3 regions of the Rahnella sp. RFA10(1/100) genome follow, and region 3 is predicted to be linked to each of the others. Evidence: predicted binding sites of a transcription regulator. Region 3 holds the regulator's gene; each other region holds the start of a gene.

Region 1 (5,752 bases), on a different contig from region 3:
CGGTGGCGATAAAGGCGCCAGCCAGGAAGCCCAAAATTAACAAATTCAACACGGTGGCGCGGCTTTTATTAACGCCCGCTGTGACGGCGATGGAAGCGATTTCTTTAGGTGAATACAAGGACATGGGAGTGCTCGAATGGTTTAAGTTATGATTATTGCGCGAGCAGTCTATTCTGAGATTTATCTCAAAACAAGACGATTTTCATAGTCTGCTAACATTCTATTAATTATTCGGACATAGATGTTAAGGAAATGCGTAAGCAGATCAGAAAGCTAGGAATCGTGCGGGCTGGCGGGTGTTTTGTAAAACAAAGTGTCTGTCTGAAAATTTCCCTGAAGAAAGGTGTTTTTTGCCGGAGGGATGAGGGATTTGACGGCTTTTTCAGCGCTTGAATTCAGAAACGGATTTAGCCGTTGACAGGGGTAGCGACGTTTCATATTATGCGCCCCGTTCACCCGTTTTTACGGGCATGAATTGGGGGTATAGCTCAGCTGGGAGAGCGCTTGCATGGCATGCAAGAGGTCAGCGGTTCGATCCCGCTTATCTCCACCAACTTCCTTTCCAGAGCAAGTTGGCTGTTTCCTTCCCAGGGAAACAAAAAGTAAACAGATACAACCTCGTGTGGGGGTATAGCTCAGCTGGGAGAGCGCTTGCATGGCATGCAAGAGGTCAGCGGTTCGATCCCGCTTATCTCCACCAAATATTAAAGAAACCTGCTTCGGCAGGTTTTTTGCTTTCCGGGGTTTGTGATTTTCCTTCCGGTTTTCCTGCCTGAATTGCAGACATAAAAAAACCCGCCGAAGCGGGTTTCTTGTCGTTCTGTATTGGCTTACTACGCCAGTACCAGACCTGCGATAGAAGCAGACAACACGCTGACCAGCGTTGAGCCGTACAGCAGTTTCAGACCGAAGCGTGAAACCACGTTGCCCTGATGTTCGTTCAGACCTTTAATAGCACCTGCAACGATACCGATCGAGGAAAAGTTTGCGAATGACACCAGGAACACGGACAGGATGCCCACGCCGCGAGGTGACAGCTCAGTCGCGACTTTTTGCAGATCCAACATCGCAACGAATTCATTGGAAACCAGTTTGGTTGCCATGATGCTGCCGACTTGCAAGGCTTCGTGGCTTGGCACACCCATCATCCATGCGAACGGATAGAAGACATAACCCAGCACGCCCTGGAAGGTGATACCGAATACCACGTCAAACAATGCATTCAGGCAGGAGATCAGTGCGATGAAACCAATCAGCATGGCTGCAACGATGATAGCCACTTTGAAACCCGCCAGGATATATTCACCCAGCATTTCAAAGAAGCTCTGGCCCTGATGCGTATTACCGATTTGCAGGTCTTCTTCTGAATCAACTTTATAAGGGTTGATCAACGACAGTACGATGAAAGTACTGAACATGTTGAGCACCAGCGCAGCAACAACAAAGCGCGGTTCGAGCATGGTCATATACGCACCCACAATCGACATAGAAACCGTCGACATTGCTGTGGCTGCCATGGTGTACATACGTTTTTCAGACATTTTGCTCAGAATATCTTTATACGCGATAAAGTTTTCTGACTGACCCAAAATCAGGGAGCTGATGGCGTTGAAAGATTCCAGTTTTCCCATGCCATTAATTTTCGACAGAACCGTACCGATAATACGGATGACGAAAGGCAGTACACGAATGTGTTGTAAAATACCGATGAGTGCAGAAATGAACACGATCGGACACAAAACTTTCAAGAAGAAGAACGCTAATCCTTTATCGCTCATGCCTCCAAATACGAAGCCGGTCCCTTCCGCAGCGAATCCTAATAATTTCTCAAACAAGTCTGAGAAGCCTTTCACAAAACCTAAACCAACAGAAGAATTCAGGAAGAAGTAGGCTAATAAGACTTCGATGACCAGCAGCTGAACAATGAAACGTAAACGGATATTTTTCCGGTCACGGCTCACCAGTAAAGCGAGTGCAGCGACAACGGCCAACGCTAATACAAAGTGCAATATTCGGGACATGGGTGCTCCAAATTAGAGGCAGGCTATATTTCGACGGACATTTTATGTAACGCGTACATTTAAAACGTGAAGTCGATTGCAAATATAGAAATTACAAACACGAATTGCAACAAATCACGGCTCATCACACAAAAAATCAAGATGTTAATAAAACTAAGCACAATTAGCATTCCTGTGCTAGTTTTATCATGTGCCGTAATGCATTCTGAATCTGGCCCGTTAATGTCTGTTTTAGGAAAGTACGATGCGTCTGGCTTTCTGAAATCGGGTGAGCGAATCACCTCTCAGTTATTACCTTCCCGCTTACAGCTGCTGCCTATCAGAGCAATCACTCAGATCATTCTAAATGCACTTGATAATCATTATCAATTAGATATGATTGATGTAAGCGTAATAATTGTAAGGGTTAACTAACTATGCTGAACAGCCGGGCCGAATCCACAGGCCGCGCGTCCAGAAAGATGAAGCTTTCACTGATGGGGCCGGCTTTTATTGCCGCCATCGGTTATATCGATCCGGGCAACTTTGCGACTAATATTCAGGCCGGAGCCTCTTACGGTTATCAGTTGCTGTGGGTGGTGGTATGGGCCAACATCATGGCGATGTTGATCCAGTTGTTGTCTGCCAAACTCGGTATCGCCACCGGCAAAAACCTGGCCGAACATATCCGCGATCGTTTCCCGCGTCCGGCTGTCTGGGCTTACTGGGTGCAGGCGGAAATTATCGCGATGGCTACCGATCTTGCCGAATTTATTGGTGCCGCCATTGGCTTTAAACTGCTTCTCGGGGTATCGCTGTTACAAGGCGCGGTGCTCACCGGGATTGCGACCTTTATTATCCTCGGGCTGCAAAAACGCGGGCAAAAGCCGCTGGAACTGGTGATCGCCGGTTTGCTGCTTTTTGTCGCGGCGGCGTATATCGTTGAGTTATTCTTTTCGCAACCGAGCATGGTGGCGCTGGGCAAAGGCATGTTGATCCCTGCACTGCCAACCGCCGATTCAGTCTATCTGGCTGCCGGTGTACTCGGTGCGACCATCATGCCGCATGTCATCTATCTGCACTCCTCGCTGACTCAGCGGGGCGGTAAAGCCTCTAAAGCGCAGCGTTATTCAGCCACCAAGCTGGATGTCGGCATTGCCATGACTATTGCCGGTTTCGTGAATCTGGCGATGATGGCGACAGCCGCAGCGGCATTTCATTTCAGCGGACACAGTGGGATCAGCGAGCTGGATGAAGCCTATCTGACGCTGCAACCGTTGCTGGGTCACGCTGCTGCGACTACCTTTGGTCTGAGTCTGGTGGCTGCCGGTTTATCTTCAACAGTGGTCGGTACGCTGGCCGGGCAGGTGGTGATGCAGGGGTTCGTGAAATTCTACATTCCGCTGTGGGTTCGCCGTACGGTGACCATGATGCCGTCTTTTATTGTGATCCTGATGGGATTAGATGCCACACGCATTCTGGTGATGAGCCAGGTCTTGCTGAGCTTCGGGATTGCGCTGGCATTGCTGCCGTTGCTGGCTTTTACCGGTAACCGCAGCCTGATGGGTGATATGGTGAATACGAAAACCGTCCAGTGGGCGGGCCGGGTCATCGTGCTGATCGTCGTCAGCCTTAACCTCTATCTGCTGATCGGTATGTCGAAATAACGCCTGCGCAGCGACAGGCAAACAAAAACGGGACAGTTTGCGCTGTCCCGTTTTTGTTTGTTTTATTCAGTTGATTAATGGCGGTGGTCGCCATGCCCGCCGCCCCGGTGATCATCATGGCCGTGCCCCCGGTCATGTCCCCGACCCCGATCCGGCCCGCGGCCGTGATCATAATGCGCACGCCCGTGGTCGCTGTAATAATAACGCGGCGGTGGCATCGGACGACGTGGCGGATGGCGTTCGTTCCACCAGCCATGATCGCGCCAGCGATAACCATCCCAGTAATAGCCGCGCGGGCTGCGTGCACCATAGTGGTGGCCCCGATAGCCGTTCCACCAGCTTGGGTTACGCCAGTCATAGCCGTCCCAGTAATAACCCCGCCTGTCGCGGTCACCGATATTGATAGAAAGGCCCGGCGTATTCAGGCTGAAACTGCTGGCCTGTACGGTGGGTACCGCCGCAGGGAGCAGGGCAAAGAACAAAGTCGCAAAAAGTACCGGTTTTAACATGTGTGGCCCCAGATTCCTTATAATTTATGCTGACAGTTATAAGGGGAAGCGGACACCGGTTCTATTGCTTACAATCCTGTTTTGAATGATTTACGCGCCTTAACGGTTTGCTTACGAAGCCTCCATAAAGGCGCGTTTTTTATACTGAAGAGTAACCGTTTACACTAAAATCCCTTCAATAGCCGCCAGTTCTTCTGCGCTGAAATGGCGATGTGAGACCATGCCCACGGCGTCGTCGATCTGGCTGGTTTTACTGGCGCCAATCAGGACAGACGTCACGCGGTCGCCCCGCAGAACCCAGGCCAGCGCCATCTGCGACAGCTTCTGACCACGTGCCTGGGCAATCTCATTCAGCTTACGCACTTTCGCCAGTTTCTCTTCTGTCAGTTGATCCGCAGTCAGGAACTTGCTGTCACTGGCCGCACGGGAATCTTCAGGAATACCTGCCAGGTAACGGTCCGTCAGCACGCCGCCCGCCAGTGGCGAGAAGGCGATGGAACCCACGCCGTTATCCGCCAGCGTATCCAGCAAATCCGCCTCCACCCAGCGTTCGAACATCGAATATTTCGGCTGATGGATCAGGCATGGCGTGCCAAGTTGCTGCAAAATCTCAAACGCTTTTTTCGCGCGTTCTGCCGGATAGTTCGACAAGCCGACGTAAAGCGCTTTGCCCTGACGTACGATTAAATCCAGCGCCGCCATCGTTTCTTCCAGCGGCGTATCAGGATCAGGACGGTGATGATAGAAAATATCCACATACTCCAGACCCATGCGTTTCAGGCTCTGATTCAGGCTGGCGACCAGATATTTTTTTGAGCCCCAGTCTCCATACGGGCCGTCCCACATGGTGTAACCGGCTTTGGAGGAGATAATCAGCTCATCGCGGTAGGGTAATAAATCTTCCTGCAGGATGCGGCCGAAATGTTGTTCCGCAGAACCCGGAGGCGGGCCGTAGTTATTAGCCAGATCGAAATGGGTAATCCCATGGTCAAAAGCATGGCGGATGAGTTTGCGGCCATTTTCAAAATGCGCGTTATCGCCGAAGTTATGCCACAGGCCAAGAGAAACGGCAGGTAATTTCAGACCGCTCCGGCCGCAGCGACGGTATTCCATATTCTCGTAACGGGTTGGACTGGCTTGATACACCATGTGAGTCCTTATAATCAATTCAGGAGTGAACAGAAGGTAATAACTTCATAAAAAAACCATTTTAGTGTATGCGCTTTCACAAGCATTTCCAGCTAATCAGATCACATCCGGAACAATCCTTACGCGCAGAGAGATTGATTACCGTGACTATTCTTCCTGCATATTACCTTTACTGCTGAATCCGCTTTCCTGCCTTAACGCAGTGCAGGGGTGTAACTCTGCGTTGCCATGCCTTATTTCGGATAATTAATATCCTCTTCCCCGGTTTGGGGTAATACTTAAATTAGTGGGATTAACTGTTTACTTTATTTTTAACAGAGGATCGTCATGGATAATGAATATACCGTAGGTGACTATCTCTTGGACCGCTTATCATTAAGCGGGATCTCCGAGTTGTTTGGCGTACCGGGCGACTACAATCTGAAAT
Region 2 (5,752 bases), 1.2 Mb from region 3:
ATCAGGTTATGGCCCGCTGGGATAAAGAAAATCAGGGACTGACGGCGCAGAAACAACTGGCAGGGTATATCGATTTTTATTTGTCGCCGTGGCACCGCGATAACCGTGCGCAGGGTTGTCCGGTATCGGCGCTGGCCTCTGAAACCCCCCGTATGTCGGCACCCTGTCAGGCAGAGTTTGCGCGTGGTATCGGACGTATCCGTGAAATGATTATCCGTCAGATAACAGAGATGGGTGTCGATGATCCGCAAACGCTGGCGATTTCGGTGAGTGCGGAACTGATGGGCAGTTTGTCACTGGCACGCTGTGAGCCGGACCGGCAGGTATCGGATGCCTTGCTGGAAAGTGCGAAGAAAGCGCTGAAGGCGCGGTTAAATTTGCCGGGATAATAAACTCTCAGAATCGCTCCCTCCCCTGCGAAGGGGAGGGTTGTGGTGGGGTATTACTTCGCAGGGGGAGGAGCTGAAAAATCTATCAGAAATCGTAACCTACTGTAGCCACCACCGTCCGTTCCTGACCCCAGTAGCAGTAGCTGGTGCCGTAACAGGCTGCGACATATTTTTTGTCGAACAGGTTGTTAGCGTTCAGCTGCACATAGGCGCCTTTGAGTTGCGGATTGAACTGCACCAGATTCATACGCAGTGACGCGTCAACCAGCGTGGCGGAAGGCATGTGGCGGGTGTTTTCGTTATCCGCCCATTGGGTGCCGATGTAACGAACACCTGCACCCATATCCACACCAATCGGCGTGTTGTACTGACCCCAGATGGAAGCCATTTGCTTTGGCGTCACATACGGTGTGTTACCGTTGTTCTCAGCCGCATCACGGATACGCACTTTGTTGTAGGTGTAACCGGCCATCACGTTGAAGCGTTCGGTAACCTGTTTCTTAGCTTCCAGCTCCAGCCCCTGTGAGCGGATTTTACCCGCCGGCTCGTAGTAGCTGCCGACCACCACGCGGTTACCCACGTCTTTCTGAGTCAGATCATACAGCGCCGCGGTGTACATATCAGAAGTACCGACAGGCTGGTATTTGATCCCGGCTTCGTATTGCTCACTCTGCATCGGTTTCAGCAGCGTGCCGTCAGCGCCCGGCAAGGCAGATGGCGTCATCGCCTGGCTGTAGCTGACGTACGGAGAAATCCCGTTGTCGAAGGCGTACAGCAGGGAAGCGCGGCTGTTAAAGTGGCTGTCTTTACGTTCGCTGTTGCTCTGCGTGCCGTAAATGCTTTCGTAGCTGCGGCTGGAGGTTTTCAGCGTGTCGTAACGGCCTGACAGGGTCAGATACCATTTGTTCCAGTTCATCTCATCTTGCAGATAGGTACCCATCTGCTCATAACGGTTTTTACCGCGTTTAAGGCTGTAATAATCCAGTGCATCACCGCCCACGCCGGTGTACGGATTGAGATTTTCAGCGTAAGCAGCGTCAGATTTCACATCATTGATAAAGTGGGAATAGTCAAAGCCCAGCACCACTTTATGCGCCAGTTCGCCGGTGGCGAAATCCGCTTCAAGCTGGTTATCGATCGCGAAGGTATCCAGGGATGATTTTTCACCGGAATAATAACGGCTCATCTCGGTACGATCCGCATTCCAGCCGGCCTGATACACCTGATCCAGTTCGGTATTGGAATGGGTGTAGTTGGCGTTCTGGCGGAATGACCATACATCGTTAAATGCATGCTGGAATTCGTAGCTGTAGATTTGTTCCCAGCGTTTGAACTGATTGCGCGTGCTTTCACCATCAAAGAAACCGCGGCTCAGTTTCTGTCCATAGAGGCTGCCGTCAGCCGGAACGGCGGCATGGTAGCCACCGGACGGATCTTTTTGCAGATACGCGCGAAGTAACAGCGAGGTGTTTTCATCCGGCGTCCACAACAGTTGTGGCGAAATCGCGTAACGCTCTTCACGCTGATGATCATACTGCGTATCGCTGCTGCGGGTCATACCGGTCAGACGGAACGCCAGCTGATCATTGATGGCGTTGGTGTAGTCGAACGCGCCGCCTTTAGTATTTTGCGTGCCACCGGAAAGCTGGAAATGACCCTCTTCAGCAAACTGCGGGCGCTTGGTCGATTCCACCACCACGCCGCCAGGAATGCTCTGACCGTAGAGGGCAGAAGAGGGGCCTTTCACCACATCAATGCGTTCCAGGAACCATGGGTCGACCTGGATGGAGTTGTAGGTCGAGCCATCGCTGAGGATACGCAGGCCATCGAGGAAGGTGTTGTTGACGTCACCGCCATGGAAACCGCGCAGGGAGATGGTGTCATAACGCGTTGCGCCGCCGGCAAAGTTGGTGAATACGCCCGGTGTATAGTTCAGCGCAGCGTTGACGGTGGTGGCATTCTGATCCGTCATTTGCTGACGGGTCACGACAGAAACTGCCTGGCCCGTGGTAATCAGCGGCTGATCCGTTTTGGTCGCGCTTTTACTGGTTTTCGCGCTGTAACCCTGGGTCGGCGCATCGGCGGTATCCGCAGGCGCAGCTTTGACAATGACGGTGTCTTCAGCTGCCATTGAGGCAACCGGCATTGCCAGCGCGCACATGAGCACCGAGCGTTTGAGGGGGAAAGCCAACAACATATTCATAATCCCTATAAATAACTCAATAAATTATTGAGTGATTAATTGATGCATGTGTAATAAACCCAAAAGCCAACATTTGTTCCGCCTAAAAACGGCTATACGTGACAGACGGTAACGTAACCAAACCTGGCAAATGTTAAACTTAATGATAATTGTTATCATTATTATTTTGTAAATTCAAGGGAACTTTCTTCAAAAAGTGTGAGGTGACGCATTTTTAACCTGATGAAAACGAGGGTTTTTTGAGAGGGGCACTAAAAATTCGGGCAAAAATGGCCGCGAGTGATTACGGTTAATAGGGCATTTTTAAATATTTTCATTACCTAAAATTCACTGCCGGGAGGCGAAAATGAGTCAGGGGAGTCAGGAGGAGTACAACGGGAAATGGGCTGCGGTCGATGATTATCTGGTACGTCATCTCGTGGAAAGCGATCCGGTTCTGGAACAGGTGCTGAAAAATAACCATCAGGCCGGTTTACCCGCGCACGATGTGGCACCCAATCAGGGGAAATTACTGGCGCTCCTGGCACAAATTACCGGCGCGCAAAAAGTTTTGGAAATCGGCACGCTCGGCGCGTACAGCACACTCTGGCTGGCGCGGGCATTACCGGCGCTCGGAAAAGTCGTGACACTGGAAGCCGATCCGCATCACGCCCGTGTCGCAAAAACCAATATTGAACTGGCCGGTTTGCAGGACAAAATTACCTTACACGTCGGTCCTGCCGCCCAAACGCTGCCAGGGCTTCAGGCAGAAGCCCCGTTTGATCTGATTTTCATTGATGCAGACAAACCGGGTAATCCGTTGTATCTCGAGTGGGCGCTGAAACTGTCGAAACCGGGTACTTTGATTATTGGCGATAACGTGGTGCGGGAGGGTGCGGTGGTGGATCCGCACAGCGACGACGCCCGGGTACAGGGCGTGCGTCGCTTCATTGAGATGATCGAACAGGAGCCGCGTTTATCTGCGACCGCGCTGCAAACCGTCGGCAGCAAGGGCTGGGACGGTTTTGTGCTGGCACGGGTCACCGGTTAACCGGGCTTAACGCGCCAGCCCGAAGCCAATGTCAAACAGCGGGTTTTCGCTGTCATGCGGCATATCGGATTGTTGTCTGAGCACCGCTTCCTCAGACGATGGCAGTTCAAACGGTAGCTTTCCGGTATAAGCTTCAGGGCTGGTCAGGCGGGTAAACAGTACGGTATCGCTGACACCAAAATTACCGATAACCGCTTTCGCTTTGTCTGTCACATTGGTCAGGATCGCCGGACGGTCGAGATAAACAGTCACGATTGTCGGCACCGCTTTGCTGGCTTTCACGATGGCCTGATAATCCGCATTGTCGCCGGTAAAGGCCAGTGAACCTTCATGATGGCGTTTGCCGAAGAACCAGGCTTTATGCGGTTGTTCATACGGCGCATGGGCGCGGATCAGCGCAATATCGGCTTTCTCCGGCGTATCCACCACGGTAAAACCGGCTGCTTTTGCGGCCTGCGGTCCGATGCCATACAGCCAGATTTTTTTGCCTTTTTTCAGCGGCAGCACGTCGCCGGTGTTTTGCAGCAGTACCAGCGAATGTCCCTGAGCCGCATCGGCTTCTTTTTGCCAGTCAGCCCGCCCGACGGTCCGGGTGGCGTACTCCACATCCACATACGGATTTTCAAACAGACCGGTCCTGAATTTTTGTTCAAGAATACGCACGACAGATTCGTCCAGACGCTGTTCAGTCAGCTGCTTTTCATTCACCGCATTGACCAGCAACTGCGAGTCGGTCACGCCGCCAAACTGATCAACACCCGCCTGCACGGCCTTCACGAAACGCTGCTGCGGCGTCAGGTTTTCAACGCCCCATGACATGCCGCCCGGCACCGGTTCTTTGCCTTGCGGCGAACCGTTCAGGCAATCATTTTCACAATTGCTGGTGATCAGCCAGTCGCTGAGAATGACGCCTTTGAAACCGTATTGTCCGCGCAGAATATCGGTCAGCAACTGATGGCTGAATCCGGCACCGACCTGTTCGAGCGGTTTACCATCCACGGAGACATTTTTCAGGATCGAATACGTCGGCATTACGCTGGCGACATTGGCTTCAAACGCGCCGGTAAAAGGATAAATGTGTTCTTTGAGATTGTTGCCGGGGAAGACGGCGTTTTTGCCGTAAACATTGTGACTGTCGAAACCGTTTTCAGCAGCACCGTACCCGACCCAATGTTTGACCACAGCGATCACGCTGCCCTGATTGAGCCCGTCGGCACCGTTTTGCATCCCTTCGATATAACCGCGCACCATGTTATGCACCCGCGTCGGATCTTCGCCGAAGGTACCGCTGATACGTGCCCAACGCGGCTCTGTTGCCAGATCAGCCTGCGGTGAAAGTGCCTCACGAATGCCGACGGCCAGATATTCCTGGCGGACAATATCGGCGTAACGACGGGTAAGTTTTTCATCCCCAATCGCTGCCAGTCCTAAAGTTTCCGGCCACCGGGTGAATTTACCGGAAGAGGTACTCGCGCCGACCAGATATTCAAATGAGTTACGCGGATCGCTGCTGATGGTGACCGGAATGCCGAGTCGGGTGTTTTCGGCAATCTGTTGCAGTTTATTGTTTTCCCGGGCCATCACGGCCGGATCATCCGCAGAAAGCCGGGTGATCAGACTGTTCACTTTGGCGCCGGCAATCATCTTTTCCGCCGCATCTGTATCATAATACGTCCCGGCCCCAACCGGACTGCTGGCGGTCGGTGCGGAACCGTGCATCATCACACCGGCTTTTTCTTCCAGCGTCATGCGTTTCACCAGATCCGCTGCGCGTGCCTGCGGCGTCAACCGCCAGTCTTCATAAGGTTCCAGTTTCCCGGAATGATTGAGATCCTTGAACTGCAATCCGTCAACGGTCAGCCGTGTTACGTCACGCTGGCTGAGGTCAGGCTGGATAGGGGTGGCGGAGGCAGTGGCAGAAAGCAAAAGGGCAGCACTGGCAAGGCTCAGAGGTTTACTTTTCATTATCATCCTTAACGTTTTTTATATATAAAAACTCAATGAATTATCAATACGCTATTTATCGGACAGATGCTGAGAGCGGCTTCTCAATTAAAAACCACAATAAACCGACTTTTTTCACTCTTTAGCCTACATTTTTTCGTCAATCTTCCGATAACCCCCTTTGGA
Region 3 (5,752 bases):
TTAAGAAGTTATCATGAAATCAGGGCAATCAGGCGTTGTGAACCCCTGGGGCGCCAGTGTATGATTGCGCGCTATAATTTTGCCGCCCCGTTTTACTCACAGTGAGTCGCGGGGGGTGAATTGGGTCAGGGTTTCTTAGCCCGAAATGTGTGAAACGCTCGTCAGGAACGGCTTGCCGTTTCCCGATGTAAAAACTTCCCTGGTTGTACCTCTACCTATGGCAAAAGAACAACTGGATCGCACGACGATTGATCTGTTCGCAGATGACCGTCGTCCGGGGCGTCCAAAAACAAATCCGCTATCCCGTGATGAACAGCTCAGGATCAATAAGCGCAACCAGTTACGCCGCGATAAAGCGAGCGGCCTGCGTCGTGTGGAGCTGAAAATGAATGCCGATGCTGTTGACATGCTCAATAAGCTGGCAGAAGAACGCAATATCAGTCGTAGCGAATTGATTGAAGAGATGCTGCTGTCGCATCTTAACGGTCATGAAGGTTGATTGAAAAGCGGGTAACCCGATAAGGCTACCCGTTTGTTTTTCTTAATTATTCCACGCTAATTTACGTCTTCCCACTCAGAACGTTTCCCAGTTTTCAGCACTTTTCGCCGAAAGCCTGCCGGTATCAGGACGCAACAAGGGTGCTGAAATCGACTTCGCCGGACGTGAACCCACATTCGTGACGCTGTCTTTCAGTTTGAACGTTGCGACGGCGTTGTTGAGCAACGAAGCCTGTTCTTCCAGCGATACTGCGGCCTGTGACGCCTGTTCTACCAGTGCGGCGTTCTGTTGTGTAACGCTGTCCATTTCTGTGACCGCTACCGCTACCTGACTGATTCCTTTACTTTGTTCGTCAGACGCAGACGCAATTTCCGCCATGATGTCGGTGACATGCGTAATTGAGCGCACCACTTCATTCATTGTCTGACCGGCGTTTTCAACCAGTTTCGAGCCGCTGTCGACGCGGGAAACCGATTCGCTGATGAGCTGTTCGATTTCTTTTGCAGCCTGCGCACTGCGTTGTGCCAGGCTGCGCACCTCGCTGGCAACCACTGCAAAACCACGCCCCTGCTCGCCTGCACGTGCTGCTTCTACTGCGGCATTCAGCGCCAGAATGTTGGTCTGGAAAGCGATGCTGTTAATCACGGAAGTGATTTCAGCAATTTTCTTCGAACTGCCGGAGATATCTTTCATGGTGCTGACCACATCCGCCACGATGTTGCCACCTTTCTGCGCAGTGGTAGAAGCTTCCATAACCAGCTGGCTGGCATGATGAGCGTTATCAGCATTGTGCTTAACCGTCGCAGTCAGTTCTTCCATGCTGGCAGCGGTTTCTTCCAGTGCAGATGCCTGCTCTTCCGTACGGGAAGATAAATCATTGTTTCCGGCTGAAATTTCTGACGCGCCCTGATAGATGTGATTGGTGCAGTTGCGGATGGTCTGAACGGTATTCACCAGGCTAGACTGCATCAGGTTCAGTAACGGAATCAGCTTACCGGCGCAGTTTTTACCGAACTCATCCAGATAAAGCGTCAGATCGCCGCTGGCGATCACCGCGAAGTGATCACGGATTTTATCCAAGGGTTTCACCAGCGCCATGACCAGATAACGGTCAGTCAGTAATAAGATCACCAGCCCGATACCAAAGGCCGTCAGCAGAATCACTTTGCTGAATGAGGTCAGATGGGCAGACTGCCGTTGCGATGCATCAAAATCTACCGCGATCTGACCGCCGACTTTGTCCATCGAGACACCAAAACTGCGGCTCAGTGCAGGTACGGTAGTGTTGGCTAACTGGTTATATAACTCCGTGTTCTTACTGAAGGCTGCGTCGAACATTGGCGTGACGCCCTGGGTAATCAGATTTTCCCAATTGGTGATCAGTTCCTGCACGGCAACATCTTCCAGCCCCGGATGCGGCGCCGTTTTAAAATTAGCCAGTGCCTGGGTCAGCCCGGTGAGGGATTGTTTGGCGGTATCAAAAATTTCCGGACCTTTTGACGGATCGGCCTGAAGCTGTGCGACGGCACGCGTAAGGCGAGTTACGGTACGGAAATACTGATCATTTCCTTTATTGATCAGCGCCATATTATTGACCAGCTCGGTACTGTTTTTGGTATTTTGGGTCAGTGTGTCAAGGGAGGTAACGGTGTATAGGGAAACACCCGCCCACATGACACAAAAAATGCCAAGAATTGTTAACAAAGCGGCCCTGATGGTAATATTTTTTAAAAACTGCACGATATGCCTCTCTCGAAACATGACTGTTTCTGGCCTGAGGATTGAGGGGGATGCGGAGAATCAAGACAGGTAACCAGCAGGCAAGTGCCCCAGGACATGTTTGAACACCTCTCCGGGCATCGATTTCTTTATTATGTTGAGATTGCTCTCGCATCATCTATCGGCGGAATATTCTCGAAATTTAGTATTGTGACGACTTATTTCTTCAATTTGCGTTTGACCTTATTCAGCCTGAGGTTAACGCACCCTGCGTGAAAGCACACAAAGGCGATAACACTTAAAAATATTGCCCGATAAACTTATTTCCCAGCTAAGAAGGCGAGCAGAAGCATATTCTCCGCCGCACGAGTTTGCTATCATCTGCATTATTATTGCCTGCGTTGCAGAGCACTTCATTGAGAACAAGAGGTTAGGTAATCTTATGGCCGTTGTAGGTATCTTCTTTGGATCCGATACAGGTAACACCGAAAACATCGCAAAAATGATCCAGAAACAGTTGGGTAAAGATGTTGCAGAGGTGCATGACATTGCGAAGAGCAGCAAAGAGGATCTGGAAAAATTCGATATTTTGCTTATCGGTATTCCAACCTGGTATTACGGTGAAGCGCAGTGTGACTGGGACGACTTTTTCCCAACGCTGGAAGAGATAGATTTCGAAGGTAAGCTGGTTGCACTGTTTGGCTGTGGTGACCAGGAAGACTATGCCGAATATTTTTGCGATGCACTGGGCACCGTGCGCGATATCATTGAGCCACGCGGCGCAGTGATTGTCGGACACTGGCCTACCGAAGGGTATCACTTTGAAGCCTCTAAAGGCCTGGCTGATGATAAGCATTTCATAGGACTGGCAATTGACGAAGATCGCCAGCCGGAACTGACCAGTGAACGTGTTGATGCCTGGGTGAAACAGATCACAGAAGAACTCAGCCTTTCTGAAATTATTGGCTAAAAACCCTGTTGGCCCTGAGGATTTATTCTACAATTGAAGGGCCAAACTATTACTGAAATTAACAATTTAACTGCTACAAAATTGTAACTTTCGGTCGTATCAAGGTACACTGAGTTCCTCTGTTTTTTCTATCGATCAAGTCGTTGCATTACCAATGTGACCGGCAAATTGTGATCTTTATTAACAGGCTATCGTTGACGACAATTGGCACACTTGCGTAAACGAAGAGACTAAACGAATAATTTGTGCCGCCGATGCCACAGGCTGCATGCCTCAACTTGATTAGCACATAGTAACAGGACTGAATCCGCATGACTGACAACAACACCGCACTGAAGAAAGCTGGCTTAAAAGTCACGCTTCCGCGCCTCAAAATCCTGGAAGTGCTGCAAGCGCCGGAAGGTCATCACGTTAGTGCGGAAGATCTTTACAAGCAATTAATTGATATGGGTGAAGAAATTGGCCTGGCAACGGTTTACCGCGTTCTGAACCAGTTCGACGACGCCGGTATCGTTACCCGTCATAATTTCGAAGGCGGCAAGTCCGTATTCGAACTGACTCAGCAGCATCACCACGATCACCTCATCTGCCTGGATTGCGGACGTGTAATCGAATTTCGTGATGAGTATATTGAAGGCCGTCAGCGTGAGATTGCTAAGAAACACGGCATCAAACTGACCAACCATAGTCTGTATCTCTATGGTCATTGTGAAGCAGGTGATTGCCGCGAAGATGAGTCTTTGCACAACGATAAACCTGCGCACTAATATGGCATGTGGCAACCCCGTTGCCGACAGGCTGTGAATTCATTAACCGCTGAAAAGCGGTTTTTTTATGTCTGGATTTCAGCAACCCTAAAAAAACCCCGGCACGCCGGGGTTTGATTTCTGCGATTCGTTTTACGGTTTCGGAGCGTTATTGGCCCGGATTTCCTGCCATATCTTTCCGCAATCTGCGGCATACGCCTGACCATTACCGGTTTTGCGTGCCGTAAGACACTGCTGGTAATCCACCACGCGAACCGTTTCCTGTTCCGCAAATTTTTGGTGGGCTTTTTCCTGTTTCAGTACATTCAGCACCGCCTGACAGGATGCCAGTTTATCCGGATTGCCTTCCGCCGTATTAATACAGGCGCTGTAAGCCTCACGCGTTTTGGATATTTCAGCCTGATCGGCTGTCGGCGCACAACCCGCCAGCAGAACAGCGGATACCACGGTCATCAATAATTTATTCATCGACATAGCGACCTCAGAAAATAGTGAATGGAGCGATAACAATGAATTTCACGTCTTTTTCATCCTGGAAAATATTGCCGTATCCGCCGCCCCAGCTTGGAATATCCGAATGATTGTCATACTGGGTGTAATGCAGTTTGAACAATGTCCCTTTCGCACGGCCTTCCTGAATGGTGTACAGCGCATCCAGACTCCAGGCGCTTTCTTTCAGGCGCTGACTCTGGTCGTAAGCCGCGTTAGTGCTCGGCCTGGCATCCCATGCATAAACATAGGAGCCACCGACGGCTAAGCCCGGTAAATCCCATTTTGCCAGGTCATACAACACGCCTGCATATACTGCTTTTTCACCGTTAGCGTTGAAGTCCGAACGGTTGTCCCACCACACATCAAGACGGCCGTTTGAAGAGGAATACGTCGGCGTCATACGTTGCAGGAAGTAACCCTGGTTCCCTTCCGCTTTCACCATCGTCCCTTCCAGACGCCAGTTGAACTGACCCGTGGTATAGCCGAAAGTTAACGCCTGCAACCAGGCCAGACCATCATACAAACTGTTTGGATCATTTTTGTCGCTGATACGATCTTCTGCCCCATAGAACTGATAGCTGGTAGTCAGCGGATTGCCCAGCAAATCTATTTTGTACGAGGCTTTGCCAAAGTACTGATCGACATAACTTTCAGCCTGACCAAACGCGCCTTCCAGCACGAAGTCATTTTTAAAGTCATATTTCGCACCGAGTGAGTGAATATAAGAAACGCCGGTTTTCTTATCATTCTGGCGGAAATCATCCATTTCCAGATGCCAGGGCGATTTATATTCGTCGGCCCACATATAGGAGAAACTCAGTTCACCCGGATCACCGAAATCATGTTTATACCCGGCTTCCGCACCGCGATAAGTCCCCGGCATGAAGCTCCAGTGCGGTGCGATCAACGTCTGCCCTGTGGGCTGAATATAGCCCGCATGTCCCCAGAATCCGCCATATTTAAATTTACCGGCCGCTTTGTAGAGACTGACCCCGCCTTTATCACCTGAGTAATCCTCGTCATAAGCGTGGTTTTTAGAAGAGAATGCAATTTCGTTTGGATGAGTGCTGTCACTGGCTTCGGCTAATTCAATGGCGGTGAAGGCCGCAACGTCGATACCGAACATGTCCCAGGCATAACCAGAGGAAAAATCGAGATTCAGGTTAGCAGTGGAGTGTGAAAGGTTAGTCGCGTATTTGTTGTAGTCGGAATTATTGACGGTGACTTTTGAGCCATCCGGACGGGTTTCTTCTTTGGTTTTGTTCAAATCTTTGCGGTCACGTTCACGCTGCCAGTAATACACGC

Evidence for each region. Region 3 encodes Fur, which represses iron uptake genes when iron is present. Its sites were predicted from a motif close to ATAATAATGAGAACNACTATCAA; they were not measured.
Region 1: a site for Fur is predicted at 2,368-2,390, ahead of ETV65_RS07110 (Nramp family divalent metal transporter). Genes of this name have one in related genera too.
Region 2: a site for Fur is predicted at 2,735-2,757, ahead of ETV65_RS00585 (TonB-dependent siderophore receptor). Genes of this name have one in related genera too.

The regions. Positions count from the first base shown of each region.
Region 1 covers NZ_SEWR01000002.1:74,807-80,558, forward strand. The annotation lists gene ETV65_RS07090 (formate/nitrite transporter family protein) at 1-124, opposite strand, end outside; tRNA gene ETV65_RS07095 (tRNA-Ala) at 478-553, shown strand; tRNA gene ETV65_RS07100 (tRNA-Ala) at 625-700, shown strand; gene ETV65_RS07105 (NupC/NupG family nucleoside CNT transporter) at 834-2,021, opposite strand; gene ETV65_RS07110 (Nramp family divalent metal transporter) at 2,438-3,667, shown strand; gene ETV65_RS07115 (DUF2502 domain-containing protein) at 3,742-4,176, opposite strand; gene mgrA (L-glyceraldehyde 3-phosphate reductase) at 4,336-5,325, opposite strand; gene ETV65_RS07125 (alpha-keto acid decarboxylase family protein) at 5,653-5,752, shown strand, end outside.
Region 2 covers NZ_SEWR01000001.1:137,038-142,789, forward strand. The annotation lists gene ETV65_RS00580 (TetR/AcrR family transcriptional regulator) at 1-389, shown strand, start outside; gene ETV65_RS00585 (TonB-dependent siderophore receptor) at 475-2,586, opposite strand; gene ETV65_RS00590 (O-methyltransferase) at 2,939-3,622, shown strand; gene ETV65_RS00595 (glycoside hydrolase family 3 N-terminal domain-containing protein) at 3,629-5,587, opposite strand.
Region 3 covers NZ_SEWR01000001.1:1,375,545-1,381,296, forward strand. The annotation lists gene ybfE (LexA regulated protein) at 218-499, shown strand; gene ETV65_RS06325 (methyl-accepting chemotaxis protein) at 575-2,239, opposite strand; gene fldA (flavodoxin FldA) at 2,661-3,188, shown strand; gene fur (ferric iron uptake transcriptional regulator) at 3,500-3,955, shown strand; gene chiQ (ChiQ/YbfN family lipoprotein) at 4,088-4,423, opposite strand; gene ETV65_RS06345 (OprD family outer membrane porin) at 4,437-5,752, opposite strand, start outside.